DNA from 2 places in the Stenotrophomonas sp. STEN225 genome. Region 2 is predicted to be linked to the other one. Evidence: riboswitches for the same ligand, from Rfam matches in the RefSeq annotation. Region 2 holds a riboswitch; the other holds the start of a gene.
The links. A riboswitch is a leader RNA that binds a small molecule or an ion and turns the genes downstream of it on or off. The one in region 2 is predicted to bind cobalamin.

Region 1 (9,073 bases), on a different contig from region 2:
GACGCAGCGCGAGCCATAGCTCTGCACCCAGCCGTTGCCGGTAAAGGCGAAGCCTTCCAGTTGCTCGCCGAAGTACTCGACCATGTCGTTGCGCTCGAACTCGCCGTGGACCAGCACGTCCAGGCCCAGCGCTTCCTGCACGCGTACCGCATGCGCGGTCTGCTGTTCCAGGAAGGCCTCGTACTCGGCCAGGCCCAGCTTGCCGGACTTGTGCCGGGCGCGTGCCTCGCGCACCTCCAGCGTCTGCGGGAAGGAACCGATCGTGGTGGTGGGCAGCAGCGGCAGCTGCAGCGCCGCATGCTGTGCGATGCGGCGCTGCGGGTAGGCGGTGTGCCGCTGCGCATCGGCCACGGTCAGCGCGGCCAGGCGTGCGGCCACGGCCGGGTTGTGCACGCGTGGCGAGCGACGACGCCCCTCCAGTGCAGCGCGGTTGGCAGCCAGGCCCGCTTCCGCATCCACCCTGCCATCGAGCGCGTCGGCCAGCAGGCGCAGTTCCTGCAGCTTCTGCCGGGAGAACGCCAGCCAGCCCTTCAGTTCGTCATCCAGCTTCTTTTCCAACGCAAGATCCACGGGCGTGTGCAGCAGGGAACAGGACGGTGCCAGCCAGAGCCGGTCGGCGCCGCGGTCCACCTGGGCAAACCGGGCCAGGATCAGTGCGTTGTCCAGATGGGTGCGCCAGATGTTGCGGCCGTTGACCAGGCCGGCCGACAGCACGCGCTCGGCCGGCAGCGCCTTCAACACGGCGTCCAGCTGCTCCGGCGCGCGCACCAGGTCCACGTGCAGTCCGTCCACCGGCAGGCCGGTGGCCAACGCCAGGTTGTCCTCGAGCGCACCGAAATAGGTCGCGACCAGCAGTTTCGGACGCCGTGCCGTGGCCAACCGGGCATAGGCGCGCTCATAGGCTGCCTGCGCATCGGCGTCGAGATCCTGCACCAGCAGCGGCTCATCCAGCTGCACCCAGTCGGCACCGGCGTCGGCCAGCTGGCCGAGCAGCTGCACATAGGCCGGCAGCAGCGCATCCAGCAGGTCCAGCGCGGCGCTGCCGTCGGTGGTCTTGGACAGCAGCAGGAAGCTCACCGGCCCCAGCAGCACCGGACGGGTGTGGATGCCCAGCGCCCTGGCCTCGTTGAACTCGGTCAGCGGCTTGTCACCGCGCAGGGCGAAGGCCTGGCCCGCGTGCAGTTCCGGCACCAGATAGTGATAGTTGGTGTCGAACCACTTGGTCATCTCCAGCGCGCGCAGGTCGATGCCATCGCGCTGCAGGCCACGGGCCGTGGCGAAGTAGGCGGCCAGTGGATCGTGCGCGGCCAGTTCGCGGTAGCGTTCGGGAATGGCATCGAACAGCCATGCGGTGTCGAGCACCTGGTCGTACAGGCTGAAGTCGTTGCTCGGCGGTACATCGACGCCGGCCTCGATCTGCAGCTGCCAGTGCCGGGCACGCAGTGCCGCGGCGGTGGCCTGCAGGGTGGCGGCGTCGTCCTCGCCGGCCCAGTGGCGTTCGAGCGCCCGCTTCAGTTCGCGCTTGGCGCCGATGCGGGGAAAGCCCAGGTTGGTAACAGTGGTCATTGCAGCGTGTCCTCATTGCATGTCGGCATTGAGGAACGAAGGAACCGCAGGACGACGCGTGCCGTTGCCGGCCCACGGGCGTCTTGCCAGCGACCTTCGCCCCCGCGGGCGAACCGGATGCCGTGAAAAGGACGCACGTGGCCGCGCACCCTGCAGGCGCAGGACGACGACGGCCCCGGCAACCTCCCCGCGGAGATTCCAGGTCGAGTCAGGGGACGGTCGTGTCCCCCGGCCGGGGCCGGTATTCGGGCTGTTGGACGCGGGCCGCAGCCCACCTACTACCTGCCGCTTCCCAGGCGCGAGCCCAGTGCTGTTGGCAGGATTCGTTTCCATTCACCGCTGCGGGGCAGCTCCGGAATGGGCGCGCGAAGCGCCTTCACCGGATTCCCGTTTAAATTCATCCCTTCATTCGCATGAAGAGATGAATACCTTCGGCGTGCACAAGGTAGGCCGGTTGGCAGCAATGGTCAAGGCCCGGGATCACACCACCGGGATGTGGCGCCTTTCTCAGGCCGTGAGAGGCCGGCTTGCGATACTGGCAACCGACGGACGGGAGGTGACGTGTGGCGGCGAAGTACTGCGATCTGGTCATGAAAGGTGGCATCACCAGCGGCATCGTGTACCCCAATGCGGTACTGGCGCTGGCGCGCGAGTATCGCTTCAAGAGCATCGGTGGCACCTCGGCAGGCGCCATCGCCGCCGCGGTGGCTGCGGCGGCGGCCTATGGTGATCGCCGCCAGCAGGCGGGCGAGCCGCTGCCCGGCGATGCCGGGTACGGTGGATTGTCGGCGGTGTCGGCGCAGCTGTCGCGGCGCGGGTTCATCTACGGTCTGTTCCAGCCGGCGCGCGGCGCGCGTGCAGCCTATCGGCTTCTGGTGGTGCTGACCGGCAATGCAGGCTGGCCCCGCAAGCTGCTGTGCCTGGCCATCGCCGTGTTCCAGATCGCGCCGCTGGAAGTGCTGGTGTCGCTGGCATTGCTGCTCGCGCTGGGCGCGTGGGGCGGCGGCTGGAGTGGAGTGGCGGCAACATTGCTGCCGTCCCTGCTGTGCGCCTACGGCGCTGGCGTGGCCGGGGCCGCGCTGCGGGTCGCGCGGGTGGCACGACGCAATCTGCTGGGCCTGTGCAGCGGCCTCGGCAGCGACGCGCGCCGGCCGGCGCTGACGGAATGGCTGCACGGCTGCCTGCAGCAGCTGTCAGGCAAGCCGGCCGATGTGCCGCTTACCTTTGCCGACCTGCACGATGCGCCGCGCTATGCCGACGAGCCGGACAGCCCGCATGCCATCACCCTGCAGATGATCACCACCTGCGTATCGCACAACGAACCCCGCACGCTGCCGCTGGGCGGCGCGCAGTTCTGGTTCCTGCGCGAAGAGTTCGACCAGCTGTTCCCGGCCAGCGTGGTGCAGTGGCTGGTCAACCATGCGGGTCCGCCGCTGGGCGTGGATGGACGACTCTATTACCGCCTGCCGCAGGGGCCGCAGCTGCCGGTACTGGTGGCAACGCGGATGAGCCTGAGTTTCCCGTTGCTGATCAGCGCAGTGCCGCTGCATGAGCCCTCGCGCCGCGAGCGCCGCTGCGAGCCTGGAGCGACCGCCTCCGATCCGGAACACAACGTGGCCGACAGCATGGAGGGGCTGACCAGTGCCGGCCAGGCCTGCGGCCCGGTGATCACCGCCTTCCGGATCTGCTGGTTCTCCGATGGGGGCATCAGCAGCAACTTCCCGATCCATCTGTTCGACGCGGCGCTTCCGCGCTGGCCGACCTTCGCCATCAACCTGGTCTATCCACAGCATGCGGAGGAGGTCAGCTCCGGCGGCAATGCACGGCAGGCGCTGGAGCGATCGGTGTTCCTGCCCAGCGAAAACCGTCATGGCTGGCAACGCACCTACCAGTCCATCGCCGCGCCGGTGGCCGCCGGCGAGCTTGGCCGTTTCCTGTTCGCGGTGGTGGCAACCATGCAGAACTGGCGCGACCTGCTGCAGGCGCGTGCTCCGGGCTATCGCGACCGCATCGTGCACGTGACCCTGCAGGGTGATGAGGGCGGCATGAACCTGGACATGCCGCAGGAGGTGCTGACCCGCATCGCCGACAAGGGCAGCCTGGCCGGTGCGCGCTTCTGCGCGTTCTCCTTCGAGAATCACTACTGGATCCGCTGGCGCAACCTGGCCTCGGCCTACCAGCGTTACACGCTGGAAGTGGCGCGTACCGACGATCCCGCGCAGCAGGTGCTGGCCTATCGGGCGGCGTACACGATGGTGGCTGCCGGCGTGCCGTCGCCACCGTCGTACAAGCTGGGCTCGGAGGACAAGCGGCTGGCGTCACAGCAGTTGTGGGGGCTGATGGTGGAGCAGGGCCGCAGCTGGGAGGATCTCGGCCCGGACCTCACCGACGGCGCACCACGGCCGCTGCCGCAGATGAAGGTGACGCCGATCTACTGACCGCTGCCGCAGCCGATTGAACTGTTCCGGCGGGTGCCGACCTTGTCTGGTGGGTGCCGACCTTGGTCGGCACGATCTGATCCCTGCGGTGGCTCATCGCCAGGATTCAACCGTGTCGACCAAGGTCGACACCCACCAGGGCAATGCGTCGTTCTGACAGCTTGCGGAGATCTGTCGAAGGCGGGGTGGGTCCGGTTGCGGGGGCGTGAGCGCCATGGATGGCGCGACCGAGGCTACATGGACGTACTTGCGCCGTCCCCCGCAACCGGACCCGCCCCGCCATCCCACGGAATGCCAGCTTTTGCCGTTGCCGTTGCTTCGGCCTGTGCAGGTGCAGGGCGCAGCCCTGCCGAACCAACCCTATCGCCCCGGCAGCTGCGCGAACGCGCGCTGCATGCAGTCCTCGCGCGGGCACACCCGGCAACCCGGGCCGATCGACACCGAATTGCCCGGGCTCTGCACATCCAGCCCCAGCGAATACACCAGCCGCTCGGCATGCTGCAGGTCGCAGCCCAGCGCTACTGCGAAGGTCTTGCGTGGTTGGCCGTGACCAACCGGGCCGCTGCTGACCTGCCGGGCCAGCCAGAAATGGCGCCGCCCATCGGGCATGCGCGCGGTCTGGGTCAGGATGCGGCCGGGCTGGTTGAACGCCTCGTAGACGATCCACAACGGGCATGAGCCACCCACCTGCGAGAAGTGGAAGTCGGTGGCCGAGTGACGCTTGGAGACGTTGCCGGCGCGGTCCACACGGATGAAGAAGAACGGCAGGCCGGGCGCGCTGCGGCGGGCCAGCGTGCTCAGCCGGTGGCAGACTGCTTCGAAGCCGACACCGAACTGGTGCGCCAGCAGCTCGATGTCGTAGCTGCTGGCTTCGGCCGCACGCAGGAAGCGCAGGTAGGGCATTACCAGGGCCCCGGCGAAATAGTTCGACAGGCCGATGCGCGCCTGCGCGATGCGCGCCTCGTCGCTGAATCCGGCGCGGGCAATCACCGCATCGATCTGCGGCAGGTAGCCGTGCAGTGCAAGTTCGGCGGCCATCTGGAAGGCCTGCTGGCCCGGCTCCAGGTAGTCCGGCAGCCACAGCCGGCGGGCACCGGCATCGTAGTGGCGCTTCTCGCGCCCGGCCTGCAAGGCAGTCACTTCCACCAGCACGCCGTGGCGATCGGCCAGCAACTGGCGCAGGCGCGGGGCGACGTGTCCCGGCGACAGTCCCCATTCGGCGAATAACCGCTCGGCCAGCTCATCCAGCTCCGGGATGTGGTTGTGCATGCGGTTGAAGAACTCGCGCACCTGGTCGCCCGCCGGCAGGGTGCTGCCGGCACCGGGTTCGCCCAGCTGGAACTCCAGTGCGGCGGCATGTTCCCGCAACGCCAGGTGGCGGCGATGCAGGTCCAGCAGCGCCCGGCTCACCTGCGGCAGGTTGCCGGCCAGTGCCCGCAGCTCGGTGGCACTGACGTCGGCCAGCCCCAGGTCCCGCAGGGTTTCGGCCAATGATTCCTGCAATGCCGCGGGTTCATCCTCGTCGAACAGGGCGGAAACGTCGCCCAACACCTCCCCCAGCTTCTTCTGCACGGCGGGCGTCAACGGGCGCTTGTTGCGCTCGATCTGGTTCAGGTAGCTGGCAGACAGGCCCAGGGCGCGGGCCAGGTCGATCTGGCTGTAGCCGCGCTGCTCGCGCAGGCGCAGCAGGCGCAGGCCCAGCTGGCGCTGTGAGGATGGCAGATTCACAGAATTAACAGGAATCGTGAGGGGTGTTGGCCAGATTAAGCGGATTCAGGCCGGAAATCGAGGCGGCGGCTGTGAATAATGCCAAGCATCTTTCGCACCCCTGGATGTCGTCATGACTGTTGCAGCGCCCCGTATCCGCATGCTGATCGATGGCCAGTTCGTCGAATCGGCGACCTCCCACTGGCAGGACGTGATCAACCCGGCCACCCAGGACGTGCTGGCCCAGGTCCCGTTCGCCACCACCGCTGAAGTGGACGCTGCCGTGGCCGCCGCCAAGGAAGCGTTCAAGACCTGGCGCAAGACCCCGATCGGCACCCGTGCGCGCATCTTCCTGAAGTACCAGCAGCTGATCCGCGAGAACATGAGCGAGCTGGCGCACATCCTCACTGCCGAACAGGGCAAGACCCTGCCGGATGCCGAAGGCGATGTGTTCCGCGGCCTGGAAGTGGTCGAGCACGCCGCCGCCATCGGCAACCTGCAGCTGGGCGAGCTGGCCAACAACGTGGCCAACGGCGTGGATACCTACACGATCATGCAGCCGCTGGGCGTGTGCGCCGGCATCACCCCGTTCAACTTCCCGGCGATGATTCCGCTGTGGATGTTCCCGATGGCCATCGCCACCGGCAACACCTTCATTCTCAAGCCGTCCGAGCAGGACCCGATGGTCACCATGCGCCTGGTTGAACTGGCGCTGGAAGCCGGCATTCCGAAGGGCGTGCTGAATGTGGTCCACGGTGGCGAGGAAGTGGTCAACGCGATCTGCGACCACCCGGACATCAAGGCGGTCTCCTTCGTGGGTTCCACCCGCGTGGGTACCCACGTGTACAACCGTGCGTCGCTGGCCGGCAAGCGCGTGCAGTGCATGATGGGCGCCAAGAACCACGCCGTGGTGCTGCCGGATGCCAACAAGGAGCAGACCCTCAATGCGATGGTCGGTGCCGCCTTCGGTGCCGCCGGCCAGCGCTGCATGGCGGCCTCTACGCTGGTGCTGGTGGGTGAAGCGCGCGGCTGGGTGCAGGATCTGGTGGCCAAGGCCAAGACCCTGAAGGTCAGCGGTGGCACCGTGTCCGGTACCGATGTCGGCCCGGTGATTTCCTGCAGCGCGCGCGAGCGCGTGGAAGGCCTGATCGCCTCGGGCGTGGAGCAGGGCGCGCAGCTGGTGCTCGATGGCCGCAATCCGCAGGTCGATGGCTTCGAGAAGGGCAACTTCGTCGGCCCGACCATCTTTGCCGGTGTCACCACCGACATGCGCATCTACCAGGAAGAAATCTTCGGGCCGGTGCTGGTGATCCTGGAAGCGGAAACGCTGGAAGACGCCATCGCGATGGTCAACAGCAACCCGAACGGCAACGGCACCGCACTGTTCACCCAGTCCGGCGCCGCCGCGCGCAGGTTCCAGGAAGACATCGACGTCGGCCAGGTCGGCATCAACGTGCCGATCCCGGTGCCGGTGCCGCTGTTCTCCTTCACTGGTTCGCGCGCCTCCAAGCTGGGTGACCTGGGCCCGTACGGCAAGCAGGTGGTGCTGTTCTACACCCAGACCAAGACCGTCACCGCGCGCTGGTTCGATGACGAGACGCTGAGCCACGGCGTCAACACCACGATCAGCCTGAAGTAACGGCAGGAGCAGCCATGAGCCACTCGATGACGACGGAACTGGAAGAAGCGCAGCAGGCCTACCGCGAGGCCGCCCGCGACTTCGCACTGGCCGAACTGGCGCCGCACGCCGCGCGATGGGATGCGGAGGGCATCTTTCCGCGCGAGGCGATCGCCAAGGCCGGTGAACTGGGCTTCTGCGGTCTGTACATGGACCCGGAAGTGGGCGGCAGCGGCCTGAGCCGGCTGGACGCCGCCGTCGTCATCGAGGAGCTCGCCAGTGTCGACCCCTCGACGGCGGCCTACATCAGCATCCACAACATGGCCTCGTGGATGGTGTCCAAGTGGGGTCAGCCGGCACTGCGCGACGCGTGGGGCAACGATCTGGCGGCGGGCATCAAGCTGGCCTCGTACTGCCTGACCGAACCGGGCGCCGGTTCCGATGCCGCCTCGCTGAAAACCACCGCCGTGCGCGATGGCGACCACTTCGTGCTGAACGGCGCCAAGGCCTTCATCTCCGGCGCCGGCGCCACCGAACTGCTGGTGGTGATGGCGCGCACCGGCGGTGCCGGTGCCGGCGGCGTCAGCGCCATCGCGGTGCCGTCGGATCTGCCGGGCATCAGCTTCGGCCGCAAGGAAGAGAAGATGGGCTGGAACAGCCAGCCCACCCGGGGCATCACCTTCGAGAACGTCCGCGTGCCGGTCAGCCACCTTCTGGGAGAGGAAGGCGGTGGCTTCAAGCTGGCGATGAAGGGACTCGATGGCGGCCGCATCAACATCGCCGCCTGTTCGCTGGGTGCCGCGCAGGGCGCGCTGGATGCCGCACGCCGCTACATGGGCGAGCGTCGCCAGTTCGGCAAGGCGCTGGCCGAGTTCCAGGCACTGCAGTTCAAGCTGGCCGACATGGTCACCCAGCTGGTGGCCGCCCGGCAGATGGTGCATACCGCCGCGCGCAAGCTCGATGCCGGCGCCAGCGACGCCAACGTGTGGTGCGCAATGGCCAAGCGCTTCGCCACCGATGCCGGTTTCACTGTCTGCAACGAAGCGCTGCAGATCCACGGCGGCTACGGCTACATCCGCGAATACCCGATCGAACGCCTGCTGCGTGACTGCCGCGTGCACCAGATCCTGGAAGGCACCAACGAGATCATGCGGGTGATCGTTGCCCGTCACCTGCTCAACACCGAAGAGGAACTGCGATGAAGGATTGGCGTACCCAGGAGCACGTGGGCCTGAAGGTCGAGGCCGATGGCCACACCGCCGTGGTCACCCTGCACAACCCGCCGGCGCATACCTGGACCGTGCACAGCCTGTCCGCGCTGCGCGACCTGGTGGCTGCGCTCAATGCGGACCGCGACATCTACGCGCTGGTGATTACCGGTGACGGCGAAAAGTTCTTCTCCGCCGGCGCAGATCTGAACCAGTTCGCCTCCGGCGACAAGGCCGCCGCGCGCGAGGCCGCACGCCGCTTCGGCGAAGCCTTCGAGGCGCTGTCCGGCTTCCGCGGCGTGTCGATCGCCGCAATCAACGGCTATGCGATGGGCGGCGGGCTGGAATGCGCGCTGGCCTGCGACCTGCGCATCATCGAAGACCACGCCCAGGTCGCGCTGCCGGAGGCCACCGTCGGCCTGCTGCCGTGCGCCGGTGGTACCCAGAACCTGCCACGGCTGGTGGGCGAGGGCTGGGCCAAGCGCATGATCCTGCTGGGCGAGCGCATCAATGCCGAGACCGCGCTGCGCATCGGC
Region 2 (9,073 bases):
CCTTCCACCACCACCACGTCGGCGGTGGCACGCAGGCGCTCGAGCGCGGCGACGATCGGTGCCAGGGCGATGTCCACCCCGTCCTCGGCCGCCGCCAGTTCGGGAGCGATCGGCTGCCGCAGGGCATAGGGATTCACGTCGACGTAGTCCGGCACCGGCCGACTGGCCGCCTGCAGCGCCAGCGCATCCTCGTTGCGCAGGCCCTGCCCCAGATCCTGGCTGCCACTGGCCACAGGCTTCATTCCGACCGCTCGCAGGCCACGCCGGCGCAGGGCGTGCAGCAGCGCGGTGCTGGCCGCCGTCTTGCCGATCTCGGTATCGGTGCCGGTGACGAACAGCGCGGATGGCAGGGCAGCGGGCAACGGCATCAAAGGCTCCAGCGGGGCAACAGAGCGTGCATTATCGCTGGCCCGGCACGCTTGCTAGACTGCGGTCATGTTCGCCAATGCCTCGCTTACCGGCAGCAAGCCGGAACAATACGCCCAGCTGCTTGAACAGGCCCGTGGCCTGGTCCATGGAGAGTCCGACCGCATCGCCAACGCGGCCAATCTCTCGGCGCTGGTCTTCCACGCCCTGCCCGACCTGAACTGGGTGGGCTTCTATCTCTACGATGGCCAGGAGCTGGTGGTCGGCCCGTTCCAGGGGCTGCCGGCCTGCGTGCGCATCCCGCTGGACAAGGGCGTGTGTGGTGCCGCGGCCCGCCAGCGCGTGACCCAGCGCGTCGACGATGTCGATGCCTTTCCGGGCCACATCGCCTGCGACTCGGCCTCCCGCTCGGAACTGGTCGTTCCGCTGCTGCGCGGCGATGAACTGATCGGAGTCTTCGACATCGACAGCCCGAAGACCGGTCGCTTCGATGCAGATGACCAGGCCGGACTGGAAGCCATCGCGCGCGTCTTCGTCGAGGCGTTGGGATGAGTGCGCCGAAGCTGCGCAACATCGGTCCGAAAAGTGCGGCGTGGCTGCGCCAGGTCGGTCTGCGCAGCCGTGACGATCTGGCCGCCGTCGGCGCGGTGGGTGCCTTCGTCAAGGTCAAGCGCGCCGGCTTCAAGCCCAGCCTGAACCTGCTCTACTCGCTGGAAGGCGCCCTGCTGGACTGCCATTGGCAGGAACTGAGCGAGCCGCAGCGCGAGGCGCTGGTGCAGGACTACGAAGCGCGCATCGCCGCGCACCCGCTGAAGGCGGCTGGCCCGGCCTCGGGGCCGGTGCACGAGCAGCGATTCGACGCAGACGACGACGCAGAAGAAAACGTGGCCGGAAGCGCCGACGAGGACTGATCGGCGCCGGCCGGATCAGGGCTGCTGCAACTCCAGCAGCTCGCCCACCAGGCCTGCCTCGCCACGCTCCAGCCTGACCCGCAGGCGCGTACCGTGGTCGATGCGCAGCGCCCAGCACAGCGACATCGGCAGGCCGCAGACCTGTGACAGCACCATGCGCAGCGGGCCACCGTGGCTGACCACGACGGTCGGCAGCGGGTCGTCATCGTCGAGCAGGCGGTCGAGCGCACGCGCGATGCGCCGCTCGAAGTGCCCCCAGCTTTCGCCGTTGGGCGGCGGATACGCATGCGGATCAGCATGGAATGCCGCCAGCGCCTGCTCCGGCAGGTCGAACAGTGCCTGCCCGTCCCAGTCGCCGAAGTCGAGTTCTTCCCACTCCTCGTCTGCATCCACGTCCAGCCCGCGCGGGGTGGCCAGCGCCATCGCTGTGTGCAGTGACCGCAGGCGGGGCGAGCTGATCACCCGCTCCCAGGGCTGCGTGGCGTAGGCCTCCACCAGTTCCTGTGGCAGGCGGGCCAGCTGCGGTGGATCGCTGCGGCCATCGAGGTACTCGTCGCGACCGTTGCCGGCGTGGCGGACCAGGTCGAGGATCATGCATGCGTCCTGTGCAGGCAACGCGGGGACAGCGGAAAACGGGCGGACATCGGCAACGGCACCACGGGATCAAGCAGCAATTCTAGTGGCTGGGGATCATCAGCTCCACAGACATTGCCGCATATGCGCCGCACCGGGCATGCCGATGCCGTAGACTGCGCGCACTTCCAGGTGACCTGCGGCATGGCCGGCAGGTTGAAACGGGAAGCCGGTGACGCGTGAACCCACGCCATGCCGGCGCTGCCCCCGCAACGGTAAGCACGTCAGTTCCAGGCAAGACCGCCACTGTGCCAACAGCATGGGAAGGCGCCTGGACGGTGGCCTCGCGCCGCCTGGCGGCAAGCCCGGAGACCGGCCCGGAAGCCTCAGGTCGCGATGCGGTGGGCATGGCGCTGGATGTCCGCAGCACTGCCTGCGGCATCGGCGCTTGCCTGCCTCCGCGGCTCCTCCCCTTCGCCACGCGGGCGTGCGTGGCACCTGGAGTCCCCCGATGAAGCTGCAGTCCCGATTGCTTTCCCTGGCCGTGTTGGCCGCCCTGCCCGCGTTGGCCCAGGCCGATGATGGCGCCCGCGCGCTCGATCCCATCCTGGTCACGGCCACCCGCACCCCCATCGCCCTGCAGGACAGCATCGCGCCTGCGCAGGTGATCGACCGGACGCAGATCGAGTCCAGCCAGGCCACTTCGCTGCAGGACCTGCTGCGTGGCCGCGCCGGCATCAACCTCACCAACGCCGGCGGCCTGGGCAAGCAGAGCTCGCTGTTCCTGCGCGGCACCAACTCCGGCCACACGGTGGTGCTGGTCGACGGCGTGCGCATCAACAGCGCCGATCTCGGCCTGGCGATGATCCAGGACCTGCCGCTGGCGCAGATCGAACGCGTGGAGATCGTGCGCGGCCCGCAGTCCAGCCTGTATGGCGCCGACGCCATCGGCGGTGTGATCCAGATCTTCACCCGCCGCAACCAGGGCGACTTCGCGCCACATCTGCAGCTGGGCGGTGGCAGCAATGGCCTGCGTGAGGCCAGCGGCGGCATCGGTGGCAGCAGCGAACGCGGCTGGTTCGGCGCCGACATCGCCTACCAGCATTCCGATGGCATCGATGCCTGCCGGGGCTCGGCCACGCTGTTCACCGGCTGCTTCGCCGACGAACCCGACCGCGACGGCTACCGCAACCTCTCCAAGAGCCTGCGCGGCGGCTACAACTTCAACGAGCAGTGGACGGTGGAGGGCACCGCGCTGCGCGCCGACGGCCAGAACCACTACGACGGCTACTACAACTACTCCGAGACGCGCCAGCAGGTACTGTCCGGCAAGGTCCGCTACACGCCGGCCGAACGGTTGGTGCTGACCGCCAGCGTCGGTCGCAGTGACAACGAATCGGACAACGTCGGCGCGGACGGCGTGCATGGCAGCGCGCAGACGCATCGTGACAGCGCGTCGCTGCAGGGCGACTTCGGCGTGGCCGAAGGCCAGCTGCTGAGTGCCGGTGTGGACTGGAGTGAGGACAACCTGGACGGCAGCAGTGCCGGCTATCGTGTCGACAGCCGTCGCAACACCGGTGTGTTCGTGCAGTACCAGGGGCGCTTCGGCCGGCACCAGTTGCAGGCCAGCGCGCGCAACGACGACAACCAGCAGTTCGGCAACCATGCCACCGGCAGCATCGGCTGGGCGATGGAGCTGGATCACGGCCTGCGCATCAACGCCAGCTACGGCACGGCCTTCAAGGCACCCACCTTCAGCGACCTGTATGACCCGTGGAGCGGCGTGCCGACACTGGATCCTGAGAAGTCGAAGAGCGCCAACCTGGGCATTTCGCAGCAGGGCCAGGGCTGGCGCTGGGGCCTGGATGTGTACGAGACCCGCATCGATGACCTGATCACCTACGATGCAGCCACCTTCAGGATGCAGCAGGTGGAGAAGGCGCGCATCCGCGGTGCCGAACTGACCGGCGGCGTCGTGCTGGCCGGCTTCGACATCGCTGCACAGCTGAGCTACACCGACCCGCGCAACCGCACGAACGGCAGCAGCCAGTTCGACAACTGGCTGCCGCGCCGTGCACAGCAGACGGCACGGCTGGATGTGGATCGCCGCTTCGGCGCATTCCGTGCCGGCCTGACCGTACAGGGTGCGGGCAAGCGCTATGACGATGCCGCCAACACGGTGAAAGTCGGCGGCTATGGCACGTTGGATCTGCGCGCCGAGTACGCGCTCACGCCATCGTGGTCGCTGCTGGCCCGGGCAACCAATGTGTTCGACCGCAGGTACGAGACCGTGGCGTGGTTCAACCAGCCGGGCCGCGAGTATCAGCTGAGCGTGCGCTACCAGCCGAAATGAGCAGGCGCGCCGGGCGCAGGCCCGGCGCTATACCGGGATGCGCGCGGCCAGGCCCGGCAGTTCGCGCAGATCGTCGATCACCGCCACCGCAGCTGCGGTGGCCAGGTCCAGGCCACGCGGATAACCGTAGCGCACCAGCACGATCGGCATTCCCGCGTCTTCCGCCGCGCGGTAATCGGTCACCGAATCACCCACCATCAGGCATGCATCCACCGGCACGCCGAAGTGTGCCGCGATGTGCCGCAGTGGTTCGCCGCTGGGCTTGCGCTGCGGCAGCGAATCGCCGCCCAGCACCAGCGCGAACGCATCGCCGATGCCCAGATGCTGCAGCAGCGGCGGCACCAGCGCTGCAGGCTTGTTGGTGCAGATGGCCAGCGGCACAGCGCGTTCCCGCAGCTGCGCCAGTGCTTCGGCCACACCGTCGAACAGGCGTGGGCTGCGCAGCAGGCACTCACGGTAATGCACCATGAACACCGGCATGACCTCGGCCAGATCGACCTGCCGCCCTGCGGCGTGCACGGCCTGCTCGACCAACCGGCGGACACCGTCGCCAATCCAGCCCAGCACGGTGGCTTCCGGCACACGGGCCAGGCCGATGTCCTCCAGCGTGCGGTTCAGGGCTTCGGCGATATCGGCGGCGCTGTCGACCAGCGTGCCATCGAGGTCGAACACGACCAGCGGATAGGGATACGACACGCAACGCACCTGTACGACGTGGGGCTGCTCATTGTATGCCGTGTGCGCATCGCACCGGGATGTCATGCAGGTTCCACACGCGCCGGTCGCCAGTCCAGGTCCTGGAAGGCCGGGCTGGCGAAGCACTCGCCCAGGAAGTCGAGGAACCGCCGCATGATCGCCGACTGCTGGCGACGCGATGCGTACACCGCATGAATGCCCAGCTCGTCCAGGGTATACGCCGGCAGCAGTTCCACCAGCTCGCCACTGCGCAGCAACGGCGCCACCTGGTAGGTGGGCAGCATCGCGATGCCCGCGCTGGCGCGAACGGCTTCCAGCAGCAATGACGCTTCGTTGGCGCTGATGTTGCCGCCCACCGCCACCGACTGCGAACGTCCGTCGCGGTGCAGGTGCCACAGGCTCTTGCCCACGTAGTGATGGGTCAGGCAGTTGTGTGCGGCCAGATGTTCCGGGGCGGTCGGCGTGCCGCGCACCTCCAGGTAACCGGGCGTGGCGCACAGCACCGAGCGGCACGTGGCCAGCCGTCGCGCGATCAGGCTGGGATCGATCTGCCGGGCGATGCGTACCGCCAGATCCACCCGCTCCTCGACCAGATTCACCGTGCGATCGACCAGCAGCAGTTCGATGCGCGCCGCCGGATGGCGCTTGACGAAGTCGGCCACGGCGCGCGCCAGATGGCTCTGCCCGAACGAGACGCTGGCGGTCACCCGCAGCGTGCCATGCGGTTCGGGATCGTCGCTGGCCAGTTCGCCCTGCAGCGCCTCGCCGATCTCCAGCATCTGCCGGAAGCGCGCCAGCGCCGCCTCCCCCGGGCCGGTCAGGCTGACCCGGCGCGTGGTCCGGTGCAGCAGGCGCGCCCCCAGCCACGCCTCCACCTCGGCGAGGTAACGGGTGACCATCGCCCGCGACATGTCCAGCACCTCAGCGGCGGCCGTGAGGCTGCCGCGCTCGGCCACCTCGATGAACACGGTCATGGCGGTCAGTCGATCCATCTGCTCGATTCATGCAACAAACAAGCACGTTATACGCTGTTTTTCGGACAATTGCAGCGTTCTACAGTGGCCCCGTCGTCTTCCCCTCCCCTTGCTTACGGAGTTCGCCATGAAAATCGCCCTCGTCGGTGCCACCGGCAACATCGGCCGCCAGATCGCGCGCCACGCGCTGGCCGCCGGCCACGAATTGACCCTGATCGTGCGCAGCACGCAGGACCTGCCGGCGGAGCTGGCCGGTGCCCATCCGGTGATCGCCGCGCTGGATGATCCCGACGCGCTGGCCGCGGCCATCGCCGGCCACGACGTGCTGGCCAGCGCCTACGGGCCACGTCCGGGCGATGACATCAGCCGCGTCGGCGAAGTGGCCGGACAGCTGGCAGCCGCGGCACGCAAGGCCGGGGTGCCGCGCCTGGTCGTGGTCGGCGGTGCCGGCAGCCTGGAAGTGGCACCGGGTGTCCAGCTGGTCGATACGCCGGATTTCCCGGAGGCGTACAAGCCTTATGCCCTGGCCCACCGCGAAGCACTCAAGCGCCTGCAGGCGGTAGACGACCTCGACTGGACGTTCTTCTCGCCGGCCGCGGAAATCGGACCGGGCGAAGAGCGTGGCCAGTACCGCGTGCAGGCCAAGGCCTTCCTCGCCGACGCCAGCGGCCACAGCCGCATCAGCTACGCCGACTATGGCGCTGCCTTCGTGGCGGAGCTGGAGGCGCATGCCTACCCGAAGCAGATCATCACTGCGGCGTACTGATCGACCTACATGCCGGGCATGGCCCGGCGCTGCACAAGGAGTTCCGCATGCGTTCCGTTGCCCTGCTGCTTCCGCTTGCACTGGTCACCAGCTTCGCCAGCGCCCCGCTGCTGGCCGCACCGGCTGCCCCGGCGCCGGCCACGGCGGCGAAATCACAGCTGCACCTGCAGTACTTCCATCCTGGCCCGCAGGCGATGTTCTCCGTGTCATCGGTGCTGATCGAAGGCCGCCACGATGCGATCCTGATCGACGCACAGTTCGCGGCCAGCGACGCGCGCAGGCTGGTCGAGCTGGTCCGTGCCAGCGGCAAGCAACTGACCACGATCTACATCAGTCATGGCGATCCGGATTACTACTTCGGCCTGGCCACGCTGCAGGACGCCTTCCCGCACGCACGCATCGTCGCCACTGCGCAGACCGTGGCCCACATCCAGCAGACCCACGCCGGCAAGCGTGCCTACTGGGGCCCGAAGATGGGGGCCGACGCACCGGCGCGCATCGTTGTGCCGCAGGTGCTGGAGGGCGACGCGCTGCTGCTGGAAGGGCAGCGCCTGCCCTTGATCGGACTCGATGGCCCTACGCCGGACCGCAGCGTGCTGTGGGTGCCTTCACTGCGCGCGATCGTCGGTGGCATCCCCGTGGTCGCCGGCGAGCATGTGTGGATGGCCGACACGCAGACCCCGAAGTCGCATGCCGACTGGCTGCAGACCCTGCAGCGATTGCAGGCACTGAAGCCGCAGGTGGTGGTACCGGGCCATTACGCGCAAGGGGCGGCGCTGGACGCCAGTGCGCTGCGCTTCACCGCCGGGTACATCCGTGCGTTCGATGCGGAAGCGGCCAAAGCGAAGGACAGCCAGGCGCTGGTGAAGGCGATGCAGGCGCGTTACCCGCGGCTGGAGGGCGTGGAGTCGCTGCAGCTGAGCGCGAAGGTGGCCAAGGGCGAAATGCAGTGGCCGTGAGGCAGGACCGCGGTCAGGGCCGGTGCGGATCGTTCGACGCCTGCTCGAACAGCTCCCCCTGCACCACCGGTTCCTTGTCGCGGAAACCGCCCAGGCCGACGCCCACCAGGCGATAGCGCGTGTCGGCCGGCAGGTCCACGCGCGCGCGCAGCGCCAGCGCGGCATCGCGCAGCTCCTCCATCGATTCCGGCGGGCGGTCCGGGGTGAAGCTGCGGGTAAGGATGCGGAACTGCGCCGTCTTCAGCTTCAGCACCACGGTGTGGCCCACGCGTTCCGTCCGGCGCGTGGCGTTCCAGGTTTTCTCTGCCAGCTGCACAATGGCCTCGCCCAGGTCTTCAAGCAGCAGGTCCTCGGCAAAGGTGTCCTCGGAAGAGATCGACTGCACCGGCTGGTCCGGCTCCACCGGCCGTTCATCGACGCCGCGTGCACGGTTGTAGAGGCTGCGGCCAAAGCTGCCGAACGCGTCCTCCAGATCCGCCAGCGCCCATTGCCGCAGGTCACCGCAGGTGATGATGCCGCGCGCCGTCAGTTTGCCTTCCATCACCTTGCCCACGCCGGGCACGCGGTTGACCGGCAGCGGCGCCAGGAATGCGTCCACCCGTTGCGGTGGAATAACGAACTGGCCGTCGGGCTTGCGCCAGTCCGAGGCGATCTTGGCCAGGAACTTGTTCGGCGCGATGCCCGCTGAAGCGGTCAGCTGGGTCTCGTCGCGGATCTGTGCGCGGATCGTGCGTGCGATCTCGGTTGCCAGCTCGATGCCACTTTTCGGCTCGGTCACGTCCAGATAGGCCTCATCCAGCGACAGCGGCTCGACCAGGTCGGTATGGCGCAGGAAAATCTCGCGCACCTGGCGCGACACGGCCTTGTAACGCGCGAAGTCCGGCGGCACGAAGATCGCGTCCGGGCACAGGCGCTCGGCACGCATCGCCGGCATCGCCGAACGCACGCCGAACACGCGCGCTTCGTAGGACGCCGCGCATACCACCGAGCGCGCACCGCGCCACGCCACCACCACCGGCCTGCCGCGCAGTGAGGGATCGTCGCGCTGCTCCACCGACGCGTAGAAGGCGTCCATGTCGACGTGGATGATCTTGCGCAGTCGGGTCATGTCAGGTGTACGGGGCGGGTTCGGCGTGGGTGGGCCACACGCCGAGGTATGGTCGTTGCACATCAACAGGATGCGCGTATTCCATTGAAAACACTACGGTTGCGTACGGTTGAAATGTTTGATCGGCAGCGCTTCCAAGGGCATTCTCGAGCGCTTGTATCCCTGTTCGTCGCTTCCAGGATTGCGTTTCATGACTCGTCTCCACGCGTTCAACCGCGACCAGCTGCTGGCCAGCGCACGCGGTGAACTGTTCGGCGCCGCCGCCGGCCGTCTGCCCAACGACCCGATGCTGATGTTCGACCGCATCACCGACATCCGCGAGGACGGCGGCCCGCATGGCAAGGGCATGGTACGCGCCGAACTGGAT

Region 1: it holds a riboswitch for cobalamin, as region 2 does, so the genes downstream of both, metE (5-methyltetrahydropteroyltriglutamate--homocysteine S-methyltransferase) here and btuB (TonB-dependent vitamin B12 receptor) in region 2, are expected to answer to the same signal.

What each region holds. Positions count from the first base shown of each region.
Region 1 covers NZ_JBRRBV010000017.1:15,132-24,204, forward strand. Annotated here, with positions in the region: gene metE (5-methyltetrahydropteroyltriglutamate--homocysteine S-methyltransferase) at 1-1,566, opposite strand, end outside; cobalamin riboswitch at 1,786-2,015, opposite strand; gene ACVOJ1_RS15470 (patatin-like phospholipase family protein) at 2,157-4,004, shown strand; gene ACVOJ1_RS15475 (helix-turn-helix domain-containing protein) at 4,365-5,726, opposite strand; gene ACVOJ1_RS15480 (CoA-acylating methylmalonate-semialdehyde dehydrogenase) at 5,845-7,350, shown strand; gene ACVOJ1_RS15485 (acyl-CoA dehydrogenase family protein) at 7,377-8,531, shown strand; gene ACVOJ1_RS15490 (enoyl-CoA hydratase) at 8,528-9,073, shown strand, end outside.
Region 2 covers NZ_JBRRBV010000009.1:16,294-25,366, forward strand. Annotated here, with positions in the region: gene bioD (dethiobiotin synthase) at 1-368, opposite strand, end outside; gene ACVOJ1_RS10705 (GAF domain-containing protein) at 436-918, shown strand; gene ACVOJ1_RS10710 (TfoX/Sxy family protein) at 915-1,277, shown strand; gene ACVOJ1_RS10715 (histidine phosphatase family protein) at 1,293-1,871, opposite strand; cobalamin riboswitch at 2,024-2,245, shown strand; gene btuB (TonB-dependent vitamin B12 receptor) at 2,362-4,203, shown strand; gene gph (phosphoglycolate phosphatase) at 4,231-4,899, opposite strand; gene ACVOJ1_RS10730 (LysR family transcriptional regulator) at 4,962-5,891, opposite strand; gene ACVOJ1_RS10735 (NAD(P)-dependent oxidoreductase) at 6,001-6,639, shown strand; gene ACVOJ1_RS10740 (MBL fold metallo-hydrolase) at 6,687-7,598, shown strand; gene dinB (DNA polymerase IV) at 7,612-8,706, opposite strand; gene fabA (3-hydroxyacyl-[acyl-carrier-protein] dehydratase FabA) at 8,897-9,073, shown strand, end outside.